2 regions of the Streptomyces sp. NPDC058662 genome follow, and region 2 is predicted to be linked to the other one. Evidence: riboswitches for the same ligand, from Rfam matches in the RefSeq annotation. Region 2 holds a riboswitch; the other holds the start of a gene.

Region 1 (10,093 bases), on a different contig from region 2:
GCAGCCGGCGAAGGTCCTGGAGGACATCGCGACGGCGGCGCGGGCGGCCGACCCGCGCTGACCCCCTGTCGGTGGGCGGCGTTAACCTGGCCGTATGACGGACGAAGGGCGGTTGACGGCCGCGGAGGCCGCGGTGCTCGCGTACGAGGGCCGCACCTGGCCCGGGCCGGGGGCCAAGGAGCGGGCCGTGCGGGAGGCGCTGGGGATGACCCCGGTCCGCTACTACCAGCTGCTCAACGCCCTCATGGACGACCCGCGCGCGCTCGCCCACGCGCCGGGCACCGTCAACCGCCTCCGGCGCATCCGCGATGCCCAGCGGGCCCGCCGCTAATCGCCCCGAGGCCGTGGTCCGCGCCATAGCCGACGCCGGGCGGGGCCGTTAGGGTCGTCGGTATGGGGAGCCATCCGCACGACCTGCCGACACCTGTCACCGCGGCCGGACGCGAGGGCCTGGAAGCACTGCTCCGCGCCCCCCGCCGGTCCGTGGTCGCACTCGACTTCGACGGCACCCTCGCCGACATCGTCCCGGACCCGGACCAGGCCCGCGCCCACCCCGGAGCCGTGCCGGCCCTGTCGGCGCTGGCCCCCGAGGTGGCCTCGGTGGCCGTGATCACCGGCCGCCCGGCCGGGGTCGCCGTCCGCTACGGCGGCTTCGCCGGGGTCCCGGGACTCGAACACCTGGTCGTCCTCGGCCACTACGGCGCCGAACGCTGGGACGCCGTCACCGGCATCGTCCACACCCCCGCCGAGCACCCCGGGGTGGCGGCGGTCCGCGCCGAGCTGCCGGGGTTCCTCGACTCGATCGGGGCATGGCGGGGCACGTGGATTGAGGAGAAGGGCCGCGCGCTGGCCGTGCACACCCGGCGGGCCGCCAACCCCGAGGCCGCCTTCGAGGCGCTGCGGGAGCCCCTCGCGGAGCTGGCCGCGCGGCACGGGCTGATGGTCGAGCCGGGCCGCGCGGTGCTGGAGCTGCGGCCCCCGGGCATGGACAAGGGCGTCGCCCTGACGGAGTTCCTCGCGGAGACCGGCGCCGAGGCCGTGCTGTACGCCGGCGACGACCTGGGCGACTTGGCCGCGTTCGCGGCGGTCGAGAAGCGGCGGACGGACGGGCTGCCCGGCGTACTGGTGTGCAGCGGCTCCGCGGAGGTCCCGGAACTGGCCGCCCGCGCCGACCTCGTCCTGCCCGGCCCGGCCGAGGTGGTCGCCTTCCTGTCCACCCTGGCGGCCGCCGCCCGCGCCTGACCCCGCCGCCCGGGCCCGGCAGGGCCGCGCCTGACCCCGCCTGACCCCCCGCCGCCCGGCCGCGCCACCGCCGCCCGGGCGGCGGGGCTGTTGCGGGCGCCGGTCCGGGCGGGCGGCGTCAGGGCCGGTCAGGTCCGGGCCGGGAGGGCCTCCAGCTGGGCCGTGAACCAGCGGGCCGGGGGGAGGCCCGTCGCGGCCGCCGCGAGGCGCTTCGTGCGCTCCGCCCGCTCCCCCTCCGGCATCGCCAGCGCCGCGTGCAGCGCCTGCGCCGTCTGCGTCACGTCGTACGGGTTCACCGTCAGCGCGTCCTCGGCGAGCTCCTCGTACGCCCCCGCCCCCGTCGACAGCACCAGCGCGCACCCCGCCTCCGACACCACCGGGATCTCCTTCGCCACCAGGTTCATGCCGTCGCGCACCGGGTTCACCAGCGCCACGTCCGCCATCCGGTACGCCGCCAGCGACCGCGCGAAGTCGTCCTTCACCGACACCAGCACCGGCTGCCAGTCCCCGGTGCCGAACTCCGCGTTGATCTCCGCCGCCAGCGTGGCCACCGCGTCGGTGTAGTCCCGGTACACCTTCAGGTCCTGCCGCGAGGGGTACGCCGACGCCAGGTGCACCACCCGGCCGCGCCACTCGGGGCGGGTCGTCAGCAGCTCCCGGTACGCCAGCAGCCCGCGCAGGATGTTCTTCGACAGCTCCGTCCGGTCCACCCGGACGATCGTCTTGCGGCCCGCGACCTCCGCCCGCAGCTCCGCCAGCTTCCCGTCGACCTCCGGACGGTGCGCCAGCGCCCGCAGCTCCTCCGCATCGACCCCGAGCGGGTACGCCTCCACCACCGTCTCCCGCACCGGCCCGAGCCCGCCGTCCGCGCCCGTCCGGCGGTGTTCGACCGCGGCGGGCTGCCCGCCGCGGGCGTGGCGGGCGAGGGCGGTCCCGCCCGCGGTGTCGGTGCTCGCGCAGGCGAGGAAGCTGTCGCCCCACTGCCCGGTGTGGAAGCCGAGCCGGTCCGCCCCGAGCATCCCCCACAGCAGCTGCTCCCGGACGTCGTCCGGCAGCATCCGCATGAACTCGGGGGACGCCCACGGCGTGTGCGTGAAGTGCGCGATCCGCAGGTCCGGCCGCAGCTCGCGCAGCGCGCCCGGGACCAGCGCCAGGTGGTAGTCCTGCACGAGGACGGCCGCGCCCGGCGCCGCCTCCTCGGCGAGGGCCTCGGCGAAGGCGCCGTTGTACGCCACGTACGAGTCCCACTGGCGCCGGAACGCCGCGTCGAAGACCGGCTCGCGCGGGATGTCGTAGAGGTGGTGGTGGGTGAACCAGAGGACCGAGTTCGCGATGCCGTTGTAGGCGTCGTCGTACACCGCGGGATCGATGTCCAGCATCCGGACGCCCGGCTCGGCGACGCCCCGCCGCACCGCCTCCCGGTCCGCCTCCGACAGGGCCGCGCAGATCCACAGGGCGCCTGGTTGCTCCGCGAGCGCGGCGGAGAGCCCCGAGACGAGTCCGCCCCCGCCGCGCCGGGCGGTGAGCGTGCCGTCGGGGTCGAGGGCGTAGGAGAGCGGGCCGCGGTTGGCGGCGACGAGTACCTGAGAAGCCATGCCGCCAACCTAGCCCCGCCCGCGCTCGCTCAAACGTGTGGACGGGGGCGGCCGGGGTCCGGGACCGGCCCGCGCCGCGCTCCGCGGCAGCCGGTTCAGGCCACGCGGCGCACGGCGTACTCCGGGATCCCGCGCATCGGCGGCCGCTCCTCGGTGTCCACCGCGTACGTCCGCGGAACGAACCCGTCCGGACCCCGCTCGAACTGCGTCAGCTCGGGCCGCACCAGGTGTCCGCGCGAGAGCCGCAGCTGCGCCGTGCGGTAGATCGCGGCGGCCATCCGGCCCAGCGCCTGCCCGTCCTGGTGGCGGTGGACCCGTACGCCCACGTCCACCTGGGCCAGCGCGTCCAGACCGACCGTGTGCAGCGCGTCCACGAGCAGGCCCAGCTCGACCCCGTACCCGACGGGGAACGGCAGCCGCTCCAGCAGCGAGCGCCGCACCGCGTACTCGCCGCCCAGCGGCTGGACGAAGCCGGCCAGCAGCGGCCAGTGCAGGTTCAGCAGCGGGCGCGCCACCAGCTCGGTCACCCGGCCGCCCTGGCCCGGGGCGTCGCCCAGCGGGCGGTCGTACATCGCCTTGACGAACTGCACGTCGGGCTCGGTCAGCAGCGGTCCGACGATCCCGGAGACGAAGGAGGCCGAGAAGTCCCGCAGATCGGCGTCGACGAAGCAGACCACGTCCCCGGTGGTGGCCAGCAGCGAGCGCCACAGCACCTCGCCCTTGCCGGGCAGCGCGGGCAGCCTCGGCAGGATCGCGTCACGGCGCACCACGCGGGCGCCGGCCTCCGCCGCGACCTCGGCCGTCCGGTCCGCGGAGCCGGAGTCGACCACCACCAGTTCGTCCACCAGCGGTACGGGCAGGCCCTCGATCAGGTCGCGCCGGATCACCTCGACGATGGCGCCGACCGTCGCCTCCTCGTCGAGCGCGGGCAGCACCACGCTGACCGTCGTGCCCGCCGCCCGTTTCCGGTCGAGCAGCTGGCCGAGCGGTCGGTCGGCGGCGGACCAGGAGCGGTCGGCCAGCCAGCGCTCCACCTCTTCCAGCACTCTCGGTACTCCCTGCGTCGATCCCTTTGGGGTGAAATATGATCCATCTCGCGGTTCGGACGGCTGTCTCAACCATCCGGACCTTCGGTTACAGTCTTGAACAACGCGAAGGGCCACCGCATGTCGGGGGTCCCCGCGCACAAACGCCCGGGAGCGCCGCACAGCGCGCGGCCCGGTGCCATACCGCTCATCCAGAGGGGCAGAGGGACACGGCCCGTTGAAGCCCCGGCAACCCTCCAGTCGGTTCTCGCGTTCGCGTCACGCACGCCAGCGAGGTCCCCGGCTAGGGAAGGTGCCAATTCCGTCTCATGGCGAAGTGCGCCATGGGGAAGATGAGGAGAAAGGGCCTCGCCATCATGGCTGCACAGACTGTCGCCACCTCCGCCGACCTGGATTCTGTCGACCTCGGACCCGCCACCGGCCTCTCCTGTCGCGAGTGCGGTACCCGCTTCGAGCTCGGTCCGATCTTCGCGTGCGCCGAGTGCTTCGGACCGCTGGAAGTCGCCTACGACCTCCCCCTCGGGGACCCCGAGGCGCTGCGCGCCGCGATCGAGGCCGGCCCCGACAACATCTGGCGGTACGCGCCGCTGCTGCCCGTCCCCGCGGACGTGGCCTCCAAGCCGAGCCTTAACCCCGGCTTCACCAAGCTCGTGGACGCGGCCAACCTGGCCAAGGAGCTCGGCGTCACCGGCAAGCTCTACGTCAAGGACGACTCCGGCAACCCGACGCACTCCTTCAAGGACCGCGTCGTGGCCATCGCCGTGGAGGCCGCCCGCGCCTTCGGCTTCACCACCCTGTCCTGCTCCTCCACGGGCAACCTGGCCGGCGCCGTCGGCGCCGCCGCCGCCCGCGCCGGCTTCCGGTCCTGCGTGTTCATCCCGCACGACCTGGAGCAGGGCAAGGTCGTCATGGCCGGCGTGTACGGCGGCGACCTGGTCGGCATCGAGGGCAACTACGACGACGTCAACCGCTTCTGCTCCGAGCTCATCGGCGACCCGCTGGGCGAGGGCTGGGGCTTCGTCAACGTCAACCTGCGCCCGTACTACGGCGAGGGCTCCAAGACCCTGGCGTACGAGATCTGCGAGCAGCTCGGCTGGCGGCTGCCCGACCAGATCGTCATCCCGATCGCGTCGGGCTCGCAGCTGACGAAGATCGACAAGGGACTGCGGGAGCTGGTCGCGCTCGGCCTCGTCGAGGACAAGCCGTACAAGATCTTCGGCGCCCAGGCCGAGGGCTGCTCCCCGGTGTCTACGGCCTTCAAGGCCGGGCACGACGTGGTCCGCCCGCAGAAGCCGAACACCATCGCCAAGTCCCTGGCCATCGGCAACCCGGCGGACGGCCCGTACGTGCTGGACATCGCCCGCCGCACCGGCGGCTTCGTCGAGGACGTCAACGACGAGCAGGTCGTCGAGGCCATCAAGCTCCTCGCGCAGACCGAGGGCATCTTCGCCGAGACGGCGGGCGGGGTGACCGTCGGCGTGACGAAGAAGCTCATCGAGAACGGGCAGCTCGACCCGGCGCTGACCACCGTCGTCCTCAACACCGGTGACGGCCTCAAGACCCTGGAGGCGGTGGCCGCGGACAGCGGCCAGAGCGCCACCATCCGCCCGAGCCTGGACGCCTTCCGCGCCGCCGGCCTGGCCTGAGTACCCTCCCCGCACCCGGAAAGGCAGTAGCGCCATGAGCGTCAACGTCCGCATCCCCACCATCCTGCGCACCTACACCGGCGGCCGGGCCGAGGTCCCCGCCGAGGGCGCCACGCTGGCGGAGGTCATCCAGTCCCTGGAGCAGAGCCACCCGGGCATCGCCGCGCGCGTCCTGGACGACCAGGGCAAGCTGCGCCGCTTCGTGAACGTCTACGTCAACGACGACGACGTGCGCTTCGAGGGCGGGCTGGAGGCGAAGACGCCGGACGGCGCCGGCGTCTCGATCATCCCCGCCGTCGCCGGAGGCTGACCGGCTCCGCGCGGAGGGGTCCGGCCGCCGCGGCCGGATGCCCCGCCTGACACGCGAATCCCTTATTACCCCCTCCGTCAAAAAGCGGAGGGGGTAATTCTGTTTGATTGGGCGCGGTAGAGTTGGGGAAGTCCCCTCCGCTGGACTTGCCCGCCGCATATGAACGGGTCGCGTGAGGGTCGACATCGGGTCAATGTGCAAGCGCGGTATGGGGCTTTGGCGAGATATGCCGGGCCCGAGTTGCCCGGGAAGATGCCAAATTTTCACTCTATTTCAATGTATCTGGGTGTCCAGAATTCTCGTCGGATTGACCTGTTGCAGACAGCACCCGCGCAGATACATTCAGCCTCGGTCGACGCGTTCCGACGCAAGTTCTGACCCGGGATCGCGAAGTGCGTTCCTGCGCAAGGGCCAGTAATAGGGGAGTTAGGCATGGCTCAGGGCACCGTCAAGTGGTTCAACGCGGAGAAGGGCTACGGCTTCATCGCGGTCGACGGTGGTGCGGATGTGTTCGTCCACTACAGCGCCATCCAGATGGACGGGTACCGCACCCTTGAAGAGGGTCAGCGGGTCGAGTTCGAGATCTCGCAGGGCCAGAAGGGTCCGCAGGCGGACATGGTCAAGCTCGCACTCGGCTAGTCCTGGCGCGATCGACCGCCCACGCGTGCACGACGAGGGGCCCACATCCTGGACACGGGATGTGGGCCCCTCGCGCGTCGCGGACCGGTGCGGCGCCCCTCGCGGCCCGTGTGCGGCAGGCGTCCGGGCCCCCGCGCGGCGCGCGGCGCCCACCGGCCATTGCCCGAAGCCGCTTGCACTCGGAGGGGTCGAGTGCTAATCATTGGCGTTAGCACTCTCCTGCTGAGAGTGCTACAAAACGAGGACCGGGTCGGTGAGGCCCGCAGGGTCCGGCGGGAAGGAACCGCCGGGCACGCAGGCCGTCCGTCGCGGGCGCGGGCGCGGTCCGGAGCAATCCACCCCTGTCCGGGAGGACCACTTCAGATGGCCAAGATCATTGCGTTCGACGAGGAGGCCCGGCGCGGCCTTGAGCGTGGGATGAACCAGCTCGCCGACGCCGTCAAGGTCACCCTTGGCCCCAAGGGTCGCAACGTCGTCCTTGAGAAGAAGTGGGGCGCCCCCACGATCACCAACGATGGTGTCTCCATCGCCAAGGAGATCGAGCTTGAGGACCCGTACGAGAAGATCGGCGCCGAGCTGGTCAAGGAAGTCGCCAAGAAGACGGACGACGTAGCGGGCGACGGTACGACCACCGCCACCGTGCTGGCTCAGGCACTCGTTCGCGAGGGCCTGCGCAACGTGGCCGCCGGCGCCAACCCGATGGCCCTCAAGCGTGGTATCGAGAAGGCCGTCGAGGCCGTCTCCGCCGCCCTGCTCGCCCAGGCGAAGGATGTCGAGACCAAGGAGCAGATCGCTTCCACGGCCTCCATCTCCGCCGCCGACACCCAGATCGGCGAGCTCATCGCCGAGGCCATGGACAAGGTCGGCAAGGAAGGCGTCATCACCGTCGAGGAGTCGCAGACCTTCGGTCTGGAGCTTGAGCTCACCGAGGGCATGCGCTTCGACAAGGGCTACATCTCGGCGTACTTCGCCACCGACATGGAGCGCATGGAGTCGTCCCTCGACGACCCGTACATCCTGATCGTCAACTCCAAGATCGGCTCGGTCAAGGACCTGCTGCCGCTCCTGGAGAAGGTCATGCAGTCCGGCAAGCCGCTGCTGATCATCGCCGAGGACGTCGAGGGGGAGGCCCTGTCGACCCTGGTCGTCAACAAGATCCGCGGCACCTTCAAGTCTGTCGCCGTCAAGGCTCCGGGCTTCGGCGACCGCCGCAAGGCCATGCTCGGCGACATCGCCATCCTCACCGGTGGCACCGTCATCTCCGAGGAGGTCGGCCTCAAGCTGGAGAACGCCGGTCTCGACCTGCTGGGCCGCGCCCGCAAGGTCGTCATCACCAAGGACGAGACCACCATCGTCGACGGTGCCGGTGACAGCGACCAGGTCGCCGGTCGCGTGAACCAGATCCGTGCCGAGATCGAGAACTCCGACTCGGACTACGACCGCGAGAAGCTCCAGGAGCGCCTCGCGAAGCTGGCCGGCGGCGTGGCCGTCATCAAGGCCGGTGCCGCGACCGAGGTGGAGCTCAAGGAGCGCAAGCACCGCATCGAGGACGCCGTTCGCAACGCGAAGGCGGCCGTCGAGGAGGGCATCGTCGCCGGTGGCGGCGTGGCCCTGCTGCAGGCCTCCGCGGTCTTCGAGAAGCTGGAGCTCACGGGCGACGAGGCGACCGGCGCCAACGCCGTGCGCCTGGCCCTGGAGGCCCCGCTCAAGCAGATCGCCGTCAACGGCGGCCTTGAGGGCGGCGTCGTCGTCGAGAAGGTGCGCAACCTGCCGATCGGCCACGGCCTGAACGCCGCGACCGGCGAGTACGTCGACATGATCGCCGAGGGCATCATCGACCCGGCGAAGGTCACGCGCTCCGCGCTGCAGAACGCCGCGTCGATCGCCGCGCTGTTCCTGACGACCGAGGCCGTCATCGCCGACAAGCCCGAGAAGGCCGGTGCCCCCGCGGGCGGCGGCATGCCGGGTGGTGACATGGACTTCTGATCGGCCCCTGGCTGATCGGCTGTTCTCGAACGAGGGCGGCACCCCTGCCGGGGTGCCGCCCTCGGGCGTTCCCGCGGCCCGGCGACGCCCGGGAGGACCGCCCGGTGGGCGGGACGGGGCGGCGGGGGGCCGGGGGGTTTGGTTGACTCGGGGTATGAGCGAGAGCAGTGCACTGTTCGTCAAGATCTGCGGCCTCCGGACCGCCCGCGACGTCGACGCGGCCGTCGGCGCCGGGGCGGACGCCGTCGGGTTCGTCTTCGCCCCCGGCAGCCCGCGGACCGTCGGCGCCGCCGAGGCGCGGGAGCTGGCCGGGCGGGTGCCGGACGGGGTGCTGACCGTCGGGGTGTTCCGGGGGCAGCCCCTCGCGGAGGTCCGGCGGCTCACCGAGGAGAGCGGGGTCCGGGCCGTGCAGCTGCACGGCGACGAGGGGCCCGAGTACTACGGGGACCTGCGCGCGCCGGGCCGGACGCTGCTGCGGGCCACGGCCGAGCCGGTGGAGCGCTGCGGGGAGTACGGGGAGGACCTGCTGCTGCTCGACGCCCCCGACCCGGGGTCGGGCAAGCCGTGGAACTGGGGTTCGGCGCGGTTCACGGCGCCGCAGGGCCGGTGGCTGCTGGCGGGCGGGCTGACCCCGGCCAACATCCGGGAGGCCGTCCTGGTCACCGGGGCGTGGGGCGTGGACGTGTCCAGCGGGGTGGAGCGGGAGCGCGGGGTGAAGTCGCCGGAGCTGATCCGGGCGTTCGTCGAGGCGGCCCGGGGCCGCTAGTGCTCTGACCGGAGAGGTTCACCGGGCCCCTTGCGGAACGGGGCCCGTTCCGGAGCCGGGCCGGTTCCGTCGTCCGGCCCGTTCCGGGCCCGGCGCGGGCCCGGAACGAAGCGGTCCGGGAGAGACGATCTAGCAGACCTGGAGGGCGTCGGCCTTGTCGTTGGCCCAGCCGCCGACGTTGGAGCTGGACGAGGGGGCCGTGGAGGCCCACAGCTGCTCCCAGTGCCCGACCCAGTTGTAGACACGGGTCACCGCCCCGCGGGACTGGTTGTTGTGCCAGGAGGTGGCCCGGTCCTGGAAGCCCCAGTTACTCAGCTGCTCGAAGTTGCAGTCGGACCAGGTCAGCCGGCGGCCGTTGTACTGGTCGTGCTCGTACAGGCAGGTCCACAGGTACGAGCAGTTCGGTGAACCGAGCGCCGCGGCGGGCTCGTTCACGGCGCGCGCCCTCGTCTCGCCCGGCAGCGGCCAGGTCATGACCGCCTTGCCGTCGCGCCAGGCGACCTGGTTGACGGCTATCTGCTTCCCTCCCGGGGTCAGCGCCATCTGCCGGTCCATCCGCTGCTGCAGGGCGGCCACGTCACCCTTGCTCAGGCCCGCCTGGGCGGCCTGGGCGGCGATGGTCTGCCCCAGCGTCGACTGGGCGGAGGAGGTGCCGGCCAGTCCGACGGCGGCCAGGATGCCGGCCGCGGCGGTGGCCGCGATCTTCACAGTCGTGCGCACAGGAATCATGTCCCCTCATCGTCACGAGAGCCCGGTGTCCCGGGCGACGCACACGCTAGGGCCCGCCGCCCCCCGCACCCCAGGCACCTGCCGGACAGATGCCCCCTTGCGCGGGTACGCGGATGCGTGCCGGGGGTGTCGCG
Region 2 (10,093 bases):
GGGCGACATCGTCCAGGTCGTCAACAGCATCGGCGACGACATGGACATCTTCGGCAACGGCTTCGGCGACTGGAACATGGACTGGAAGGACTGGCGCGAAGGCAGCGCCCTCCTCAAGGGCACCCAGGAAGGCCGCAGCCCGATGGACCAGGCCCGCCTCCGGCCCAGCGTCTAGGCCCAGCGCCCGGCTCACCCTCCCGTGGCGGCTTCGCACACGGACGGGTGAGCCGTACGGGCCCCGGGGACGTCCGGGAGGGGGTCAGGCGGCCGAGGAGGACAGGCGCGAGCGCAGGAGGCGCGCCAGGGCGTCCGCGAAGTCCACCGGATCCACCGGAAGAGTGACCGCGGCGTCCGCGCGGCTCCAGGTGGCCAGCCAGGCGTCCTGGGGGCGCCCCATCAGCAGCAGTACCGGCGGGCACCGGAAGATCTCGTCCTTGATCTGCCGGGCCACACCCATGCCCCCGGCCGGGGACGCCTCGCCGTCCAGCACGCAGACGTCGATCCCGCCCGCGTCCAGCGCCGACAGGACCGCCGGCAGGGTCGCGCACTCCAGGAACTCCACCGGCGGCAGGTCCGCGGCCGGCCTGCGCCCGGCCGCCAGCCGCACCTGCTCCCGGGTGCCCGCGTCGTCGCTGTAGACCAGAACCCGCGCAGTCGCCCGCATTTCGTTCCTCCACGTGTCACGTGAATCACGTTGATGTTGCGCGGGATGCTACTCCTCCCGATGCGGTGTCAACATCGGTTCGGACAGCCTCGCGCGAGACGCTCATTGGCTCATCTGATGGGCCGTTCGGGCCTTGCACACCCCCCGGACACTCCGAACGGCACCCCCCGGGGTGAGGGCGGGATAAGCGACCGACATAATGTCGGTCGTGGCGACAGCAACGACAGTAGATACCGGGCACGCGCACCCGACGGTCAACCGGCCGAACCTCGTCAGCGTCGGAACCATCATCTGGTTGAGTTCCGAGCTGATGTTCTTCGCGGCCCTCTTCGCGATGTACTTCACCCTGCGATCCGTGATGGGCGCCGAGTACTGGACAGAGCAGGCCTCGGCCTTGAATCTGCCCTTCTCGGCGACGAACACGACGATCCTGGTGCTCTCCTCGCTCACCTGCCAGCTCGGCGTATTCGCCGCCGAGCGCGGTGACGTGAAGAAGCTCCGGTCGTGGTTCATCATCACGTTCGTCATGGGTGCGATCTTCATTGGCGGCCAGGTGTTCGAGTACACCGAGCTGGTCATGCACGAAGGCATGAGCCTCTCGTCCGGCCCGTACGGCTCGGTGTTCTACCTGACCACCGGCTTCCACGGTCTGCACGTGACGGGCGGTCTCATCGCCTTCCTGCTGGTCCTCGGCCGGACGTACGCGGCCAAGAGGTTCACCCACGAACAGGCCACGTCGGCCATCGTCGTGTCCTACTACTGGCACTTCGTCGATGTCGTCTGGATCGGCCTCTTCGCCACGATCTACCTGATCAAGTAGCGAACACGTCGCCGGGCCCGACCCGGCACTCCATCCAGAAACACCGACGCAGAAGATCCTGACACCGGGGTAATCCGTGAAAAAGCTCTCCGCACGACGACGCCATCCGCTGGCGGCGGTCGTCGTTCTACTCCTCGCGCTGGCGGCCACTGGGGGGCTGTACGCCGCCTTCGCCCCCGCGGGCAAGGCGCAGGCCGACGAAACCGCCCAGTCCCTCGCCATCGAGGAGGGCCAGAAGCTCTACGCCGTAGGCTGCGCAAGCTGCCACGGGCCCGGCGGTCAGGGTTCCTCTGACGGCCCGAGCCTGGTCGGCGTCGGCTCCGCGGCCGTCGACTTCCAGGTGAGCACGGGCCGCATGCCCGCGCAGCAGCCCGGCGCGCAGGTTCCGAAGAAGCCGAACATCTACACCCAGGCGCAGATCGACCAGCTGGCCGCGTACATCGCGTCCCTCGGTGCCGGTCCGATCACGCCGACCGAGAAGCAGTACGACCCGGCGGGTGCCGACATCGCCAAGGGTGGTGAGCTGTTCCGCAACAACTGCGCGCAGTGCCACAACTTCACCGGCGAGGGCGGCGCGCTGACGAACGGCAAGTACGCCCCGAACCTTGAGGACGTCTCGCCGAAGCACATCTACGAGGCCATGCTCACCGGCCCGCAGAACATGCCTTCCTTCCCGGACAGCACCATGCCGGAGCAGGCAAAGAAGGACATCATCGCGTACCTCCAGAACGTCAACGGCGAGAAGTCGACCAACCCCGGCGGGCTCAAGCTCGGTGGCCTCGGCCCCGTCTCCGAGGGTCTGTTCGGCTGGATCTTCGGTCTGGGTGCGCTGATCGCTGTCGCCGTCTGGGTCGCGGCCCACACCGCTAAGGCCAAGAAGTCATGAGTAGCCAAGACATTCCCGAAGAGAAGCACCTGCCGAGCGAGCAGGGCGACGTCCACCACGGTGGCGTAGCGGTCGCGGACGCCCCGTTCGCCGACCCGGGCCTGCCGGTCCACAAGCCGCGCATCCAGGACATCGACGAGCGTGCTGCGAAGCGCTCCGAGCGCACCGTCGCGATGCTGTTCACGCTGTCGATGCTGGCCACGATCGGCTTCATCGCGTCCTACGTGATCTTCCCGGTCGACAAGATCGTCTACATCTTCCCCATCGGGAAGGTGAGCGCGCTCAACTTCTCCCTGGGTATGACCCTGGGCGTCGCGCTGTTCTGCATCGGCGCGGGCGCGGTCCACTGGGCCCGCACCCTGATGTCCGACGTGGAGGTCGCCGACGAGCGCCACCCGATCGCCGCTCCGCCGGAGGTCAAGGCGCGGGTCATGCAGGACTTCGCCGACGGGGCGAACGAGTCCGGCATCGGCCGCCGGCCGCTGATCCGCAACACGATGCTCGGCGCGATGGCCCTGGTCCCGCTCTCCGGCGTCATGCTGCTGCGCGACCTGGGCCCGCTGCCCGAGGACAAGCTGCGCAAGACCCTGTGGGCCAAGGGCAAGCTGCTCATCAACCAGAACACGATGGAGCCGCTGCGTCCCGAGGACATCGTGGTCGGCTCGCTGACCTTCGCCAAGCCCGAGGGCCTGGAGGAGGACGCGCACGACTACATGTCCCAGATCGCCAAGGCCGCCCTGATGATCGTCCGCATCCAGCCGGACGACATCAAGGACAAGCGGGAGCTGGAGTGGTCCCACGACGGCATCGTGGCGTACTCCAAGATCTGCACCCACGTCGGCTGTCCGATCAGCCTGTACGAGCAGCAGACGCACCACGTGCTCTGCCCGTGCCACCAGTCCACCTTCGACCTCTCCGACGGCGCCCGTGTCATCTTCGGCCCGGCTGGTCACGCCCTTCCGCAGCTGCGGATCGGTGTGAATGACGAAGGCTTCCTCGAAGCGCTCGGCGACTTCGAAGAGCCCGTCGGTCCTGCATTCTGGGAGCGCGGATGAGCACTGCCACCACCAATTCATCAGCGCCCGGCGCGCCGGGCGACACGGCGCGCAAGGCGCCGGCCGGCGAGCGCGTAGCGGACTGGGCGGACGGCCGCCTGGGCATCTACAGCCTGGCCAAGTCCAACATGCGCAAGATCTTCCCGGACCACTGGTCCTTCATGCTGGGTGAGATCTGCCTGTACAGCTTCATCATCATCATCCTCACGGGTGTGTACCTGACGCTGTTCTTCCACCCGAGCATGAACGAGGTCGTGTACCACGGCTCGTACGTGCCGATGCAGGGTGTCCGGATGTCCGAGGCCTTCGCCTCGACACTGAACATCAGCTTCGACGTCCGCGGCGGCCTGCTCATCCGGCAGATCCACCACTGGGCGGCACTGATCTTCGTCGCGGCGATGATGGTGCACATGATGCGCGTCTTCTTCACCGGCGCGTTCCGCAAGCCCCGCGAGATCAACTGGGTCTTCGGCTTCCTGCTGCTGGTCCTCGGCATGTTCACCGGTTTCACCGGCTACTCGCTGCCCGACGACCTGCTCTCGGGCACCGGTGTCCGCTTCATGCAGGGCGCGATCCTGTCCGTGCCGGTCGTCGGCACGTACCTGTCGATGTTCCTGTTCGGCGGGGAGTTCCCCGGCCACGACTTCGTGGCCCGGTTCTACTCGATCCACATCCTGCTGCTGCCCGGCATCATGATGGGCCTGCTGGTGGCCCACCTGATCCTGGTCTTCTACCACAAGCACACCCAGTTCCCGGGTCCCGGCAAGACGAACAACAACGTCGTCGGCATGCCGCTGCTCCCGGTGTACATGGCGAAGGCCGGCGGCTTCTTCTTCCTGGTCTTCGGCATCATCGCGGCCATCGCGGGCATCGCCTCGATCAACCCGATCTGGGCCCTCGGACCGTACGTCCCGGACCACGTGTCCACGGGCGCGCAGCCGGACTGGTACATGGGCTTCTCCGAGGGCCTCATCCGGGCGATGCCCGGCTGGGAGATCAACCTCTGGGGCCACACGCTCGTCCTGGGCGTGTTCGTACCGCTGGTGATCTTCCCGCTGGTGCTGGCCGCGATCGCGGTGTACCCGTTCATCGAGTCCTGGGTCACCGGCGACAAGCGCGAGCACCACATCCTGGACCGCCCGCGCAACGTCCCGACCCGTACCGCCTTCGGTGTGGCCTGGCTGACCTGGTACGTCATCCTGCTGATCGCCGGTGGAAACGACATGTTCGCGCAGTACTTCCACCTGTCGATCAACTCGATCACCTGGTTCGCCCGGATCGGCTTCTTCATCGGCCCGGTCATCGCCTTCGTCATCACCAAGCGGATCTGCCTCGGCCTCCAGCGCCGGGACCGGGACAAGGTGCTGCACGGCCGCGAGACCGGCATCATCAAGCGCCTGCCGCACGGTGAGTTCGTCGAGATCCACGAGCCGCTCCCGCAGGGCCAGCTGCACACGCTGACCCAGCACGAGCAGTACAAGCCGGTCGAGATCGGCCCGACGGTCGACGAGAACGGTGTCGAGCGCAAGGTGAAGCTCACCGAGAAGCTGCGGGCGAAGCTCAGCAAGGGCTACTACGCCGAGGACAGCCAGATTCCGAAGCCCACGGTGGAGGAGTACAAGGAGATCCAGAGCGGCCACGGCCACCACTGATCCGTTCGAGGGACTGATTCCGGTCAGTCCTGGTGTTGCCACGGCGAGAGCCCCGTCCAGGGTCTGGACGGGGCTCTTTGCCGTCCCCCGGGGCTGGATAGGCTGGAGCCCTTCCCATTCGACGTGGGCGGCGCAGACGGGGGCAGCCCCCACCAGCAGCAGGAGCGGACCATGGACGTTGTGACCCCGGCAGGCGGCGACAGCGTGGCGGCCCGCGGCTGGCCGGGCCTCCTCGACGCCCTGCTGACCGGCCGGGACCTGCGCGCCGAGGACACCGCCTGGGCCATGGACAAGATCATGCGCGGGGAGGCCACCGACGCCCAGATCGCCGGGTTCGCGGTCGCCCTGCGCGCCAAGGGCGAGACCGTGGCGGAGATCAACGGCCTCGTCCGGACCATGTACGACCACGCCAACCTGATCGAGGTACCGGGCCGGACGGTGGACATCGTCGGCACCGGCGGCGACGGGGCCAAGACCGTCAACATCTCGACGATGTCGGCGATCGTGGTGGCCGGTACGGGCGCCAAGGTGGTCAAGCACGGCAACCGGGCCGCGTCCTCGGCGAGCGGGGCCTCGGACGTCCTGGAGAAGCTCGGCGTCAACCTCGACCTCACCCCGGCCCGGGTCGCCGAGGTCGCGGAGGAGGCCGGTATCACCTTCTGCTTCGCGGTGAAGTTCCACCCGGCGCTGCGCCATGTGGCCGGCGCCCGCAAGGAGCTGGGCATCCGGACCACCTTCAACTTCCTGGGCCCGCTGACCAACCCCGCCCGGGTACGGGCCCAGGCGACCGGTGTGGCCGATGCCAGGGTGGCCCCCATCATGGCGGGGGTGCTCGCCGAGCGCGGCTCCTCCGCGCTGGTCTTCCGGGGCGACGACGGCCTCGACGAACTCACCACCACCGCCACCTCGCGCGTCTGGTGGGTCCGCGACGGCAGGGTCGCGGAGCAGGCCTTCGACCCCCGCGACGTGGGAGTGCCCCTCGTCGACGTGGCGGCGCTGCGCGGCGCGGACGCCTCGTACAACGCGGACGTGGCCCGCCGCCTGCTGGCCGGCGAGACCGGCCCCGTGCGCGACGCGGTACTGCTGAACGCGGCGGCGGCGCTCGTGGCCCTGGACCCGGGCGAGGGCGCGCTGGAGGAGCAGATCGCCGCCGGCATCACCCGGGCGGCGGAGGCGGTCGACTCGGGCGCGGCCCGCGCCGCGCTGGAGCGGTGGGTGGCGGCCAGCAACGCCTGATCCCGTACGGCGGTTTCGAGTCAAGACCCCGGTCCGCCATGCGGACCGGGGTCTTGCGTCGGCGGGATCTTGTGGCAGGATGCAGACCAGGTCACGAGTGACAGCGTTTAGGCCCCGGCTTGCTGTCCGGCAACCCTCCTTCCGTGGCGGGGTGCCCCGGGTGATGACCAGGCCGTAGGCAGCGAGGTCTACGGCAAGCGCGGATCCCTCGAATCCAGGGGTCCTGGTCTGTCGAGGAGCGTTTTCCGTGAGCAAGCGAATGCGATAGGGCGACTCCGCCCCTTCTTCACCCCCGGATCAGGGCCGCCGCTTCCGTGCGCCCCGCCCGATTCCGGGGCACTCCCCGTACCCCGGACGGCCGCAGAGCCGTACCCGCGTACGGGCACACCGAAGCCATTCACCCCTGCCTGCCGGGAGATTCCGCCATGTCCGCATTCCTGAACGCCGCCCCCGCCGTCCCGAGCGCCGACGCCACCGCCACCGCTGTCGACCCCGCCCGCGCCGAGCCGCTCGCGGTCCTCGGCCGGGACGTCACCGTGCCGCTCGTCACCGGCGGCGAGGTCACCTACGCCGCCCTGGACTACGCGGCCAGCGCCCCCGCCCTGCAGCGGGTCTGGGACGACGTGGCCGCGTACGCCCCCTACTACGGCAGCGTGCACCGCGGCGCCGGGTACCTCTCGCAGCTCTCCACCGACCTCTTCGAGCAGAGCCGCGCCGCGGTCGCCGAGTTCCTCGACTGCCGCCCCGCCGACCAGGTGGTCTTCACGCGCTCCACCACCGACTCGCTCAACCTGCTCGCCGCCGTGCTGCCCGCCGACTGCCAGGTCTTCGTCTTCGAGACCGAGCACCACGCCTCGCTGCTGCCCTGGTCCGACGCCCGGGTCACGTACCTCGACGCCCCGCGCACCCCGGCCGAGGCGGTGGCCCTGCTGGAGCGGGCCCTCGCCGACCGCGAGCCGTACGGCCCGGCGCTGGTGTGCGTCACCGGGGCCTCCAACGTCACCGGCGAGCTGTGGCCGGTCCGCGAACTGGCCGCCGCCGCGCACGCCCACGGCGCGCGGATCGTGCTGGACGCCGCCCAGTTGGCCCCGCACCACCCCGTCTCGGTACGGGAGCTGGACGTCGACTGGGTCGCCTTCTCCGGCCACAAGCTGTACGCGCCCTTCGGCTCGGGCGTCCTGGCCGGCCGCGCCGACTGGCTCCAGGAGGCCGCGCCGTACCTCGCGGGCGGCGGCGCCTCCCGCACGGTGGCCCGGCGCGAGGACGGCGGCGTGGACGTCGAGTGGCACACCACCGCCGCCCGCCACGAGGCCGGCTCCCCGAACGTCATCGGCGTGTACGCGATCGCCTCCGCCTGCCGCGCCCTGAGCGAGGCCGGCTTCGAGGGGCTCGTCGCCCGCGAGCGCCGCCTCATCGCCGCGGTCCGCGAGGGCCTCGCGGAGGTCCCCGAGGTCCGGGTGCTGTCCCTGTTCGGGGACGACGCCCCGCGGGTGGGCGTCATCTCCTTCGTGGTGGACGGCTGGAACAGCTCCCACTTCGCGGCCGCCCTGTCCGCCGAGTACGGGATCGGTGTCCGCGACGGCCTGTTCTGCGCCCACCCGCTCGTCCGCACCCTGCTGGGCGGCGAGACCCAGGAGCCGGGGGCGTGCGGCGCCCCCGAGGCGGCCCCGGGCGAGCGCTCGCTGAACGCCATCCGCGTCAGCTTCGGAGCGGGCACCCCGGACGAGCACGTGGAGCGCTTCGTGCGCGCGGTGCGCGAACTCGTCACGGACGGCGCCCGGTGGCAGTACCGCACGGAGGAGGGCCGCTGCGTCCCCGCCGTCTGACGGGGCGCGGGGCCGGCCCGAGCCCGGGCCCGGCGGGGGAAGGTCCTACGCGTCCAGGCCGATCGCGAAGGCGGCTTCGAGGTCGTGCTGGGAGTAGGTGCGGAACGCCACGTGGGTGTCCGTCGCCTCGACGCCCGGGATCTTGCTGATGCTGCCCGGGATGATGTCCGCGAGGTTCTCGTGGCGGGCCACGCGGACCAGGGCGATCAGGTCGTACGTACCGGTGACGGAGTACACCTCGCTGACGCTGTCCAGCGCGGCGATCGACTCGGCGATCTCGGGGATGCGGTCCACGCTGGTCTTGATGAGCACGATCGCGGTGATCACGGCTGGCTGTCTCCCTCGGTGGCCGTCGCTGGTCGCCTCACTCTAGTCGTACCGCGATAGCGCACCCACGCGTAGAGGAAGCCCGTCGAGAAGCCCACCAGGTGGGCCAGATAGGCCACTCCCGGGCCGCTTCCCGCGCGGTGCGCCGCCACCCCCTGGAGGGCGAACCAGAACAGCAGCACCATCCAGGCGGGGAACCGCAGCGGCAAGAAGAACAGGAACGGGAACAGGCTCGTCACCCTGGCGCTCGGCAGCAGGAAGAGGAAGGCGCCGAGCACCGCCGAGATGGCCCCGGACGCCCCGACCAGCGTCTGCGCGGACCCGGCGTTGGCCGCCGCGTACGAGGTCATGGCCACGTAGCCCGCGCAGAGGTAGAAGCCGAGGAACGCCGGACGGCCCATCCGCGCCTCGGCCATCGCGCCGAAGACGTGGAGGAAGAGCATGTTCCCCAGCAGGTGCAGCCAGCTGCCGTGCACGAACAGCGCGGTCAGCGGGGTCAGCCAGGCCCGCGGCCCGCCCGTGAACAGCTCCTCCGGGACCACGCCCCAGCGCCGGAAGTACGCGGTCCCGGCGGCCAGCAGCCCGTCGCCCGTCCCGTAGCCCGGATTCAGCCCCGAGGCCGGCCCCAGGACGAACACCGCGGCGCAGCCCGCGATCAGCGCGTGGGTGACCACCGTCCCCCGGGCAGCCTCGCGCACGGCCCGCCACCTTACGATCATGCGACAGAGCATGACTCAAGCGGACCCACCTGAGGCGGTGGCAGGCCGTAGGGTTACGAGCTGCGGTCGCGGAGCGACGCGGGCGGCCGCAGGGACGGCTTTAATTGAAAGAGCTACGAAGGAGAGAGCGGCCTGATGACGGTTCCCCTGCCGACCGACACCACCCGGTGGCGTTGCACCCTGTGCGGCAACCTCACGCGCTTCGACGTCACCCGTTCGTCGAAGGTCGTGGAGTACGTCCACCTGGACCTCGCCGGGGAGCCCAAGGTCGAGGAGCGCGAGGTGGTCAATGAGACCATCGAGTCGGTCCGCTGCCGGTGGTGCAACGCGGTGGACCAGATCGAGCTCGTGGACAGGCCGGGCGCGGACTCCTGACGGAGGCGTACCCACAGGAAGATCACGGTAGGGGTGACGGATTGTGGAGCCAGCAAGCGGTGCCGAGCCGGCCGACGCGGCCGGCGACGCCGCCGAGGTGCTCGACCGCCCGCTGCCGGAAGGCGTGCGGCGCCGGGTCGTCGCGCTCGTCTCGGACGCCTTCGGCGGACTGACGGTCGCGGACCTGCCGGCGCAGCTGCGCCAGTACGCCCGGTTCACCCCGACCCGGCGCGCCAAGTTCGCCGGGAACGCCATGGCCGCCGCGGTCGAGACCGACTCCGTGTTCCGGGGCAGGGTCGCCGAGAAGCTCCGCGAGGCGCAGGCGGACCTGGCCGGGGCGCTGGAGGCCGGCGCACCGCCCGCCGCCGCGGATCCGCTGGACGTGGCGGCCGCGGCGTACGTCCTGCGCCCGGCCGGCTGGGTCAAGCTGGTGGCGGCCGCCGGCGAGGAGGCGCAGCGCGCCGACGCCGAGCGGGTCGGTGAGGAGACCCGGCGCGAGCTGGACCGGCTCCGCGAGGAGCTGGCGCACGTAC

The links. Region 2 has a riboswitch for S-adenosylmethionine ahead of ACFWUQ_RS24315 (aminotransferase class V-fold PLP-dependent enzyme). Riboswitches for the same ligand answer to the same signal wherever they lie in the genome.
Region 1: another riboswitch for S-adenosylmethionine. It lies ahead of thrC (threonine synthase); the one in region 2 lies ahead of ACFWUQ_RS24315 (aminotransferase class V-fold PLP-dependent enzyme).

What each region holds. Positions count from the first base shown of each region.
Region 1 covers NZ_JBHXRU010000067.1:11,964-22,056, forward strand. The annotation lists gene ACFWUQ_RS21875 (extracellular solute-binding protein) at 1-61, shown strand, start outside; gene ACFWUQ_RS21880 (DUF3263 domain-containing protein) at 95-331, shown strand; gene otsB (trehalose-phosphatase) at 394-1,242, shown strand; gene ACFWUQ_RS21890 (trehalose-6-phosphate synthase) at 1,371-2,837, opposite strand; gene ACFWUQ_RS21895 (glucosyl-3-phosphoglycerate synthase) at 2,933-3,883, opposite strand; SAM riboswitch class I at 4,068-4,222, shown strand; gene thrC (threonine synthase) at 4,240-5,529, shown strand; gene ACFWUQ_RS21905 (MoaD/ThiS family protein) at 5,564-5,839, shown strand; gene ACFWUQ_RS21910 (cold-shock protein) at 6,272-6,478, shown strand; gene groL (chaperonin GroEL) at 6,842-8,464, shown strand; gene ACFWUQ_RS21920 (phosphoribosylanthranilate isomerase) at 8,619-9,230, shown strand; gene ACFWUQ_RS21925 (peptidase inhibitor family I36 protein) at 9,360-9,950, opposite strand.
Region 2 covers NZ_JBHXRU010000083.1:9,661-19,753, reverse strand. The annotation lists gene ACFWUQ_RS24350 (Ig-like domain-containing protein) at 1-175, shown strand, start outside; gene ACFWUQ_RS24345 (hypothetical protein) at 260-664, opposite strand; gene ACFWUQ_RS24340 (heme-copper oxidase subunit III) at 864-1,484, shown strand; gene ACFWUQ_RS24335 (c-type cytochrome) at 1,561-2,370, shown strand; gene ACFWUQ_RS24330 (Rieske 2Fe-2S domain-containing protein) at 2,367-3,425, shown strand; gene ACFWUQ_RS24325 (cytochrome bc complex cytochrome b subunit) at 3,422-5,077, shown strand; gene trpD (anthranilate phosphoribosyltransferase) at 5,249-6,313, shown strand; SAM riboswitch class IV at 6,403-6,519, shown strand; gene ACFWUQ_RS24315 (aminotransferase class V-fold PLP-dependent enzyme) at 6,739-8,139, shown strand; gene ACFWUQ_RS24310 (Lrp/AsnC ligand binding domain-containing protein) at 8,185-8,466, opposite strand; gene ACFWUQ_RS24305 (rhomboid family intramembrane serine protease) at 8,463-9,197, opposite strand; gene ACFWUQ_RS24300 (hypothetical protein) at 9,321-9,560, shown strand; gene ACFWUQ_RS24295 (NYN domain-containing protein) at 9,601-10,093, shown strand, end outside.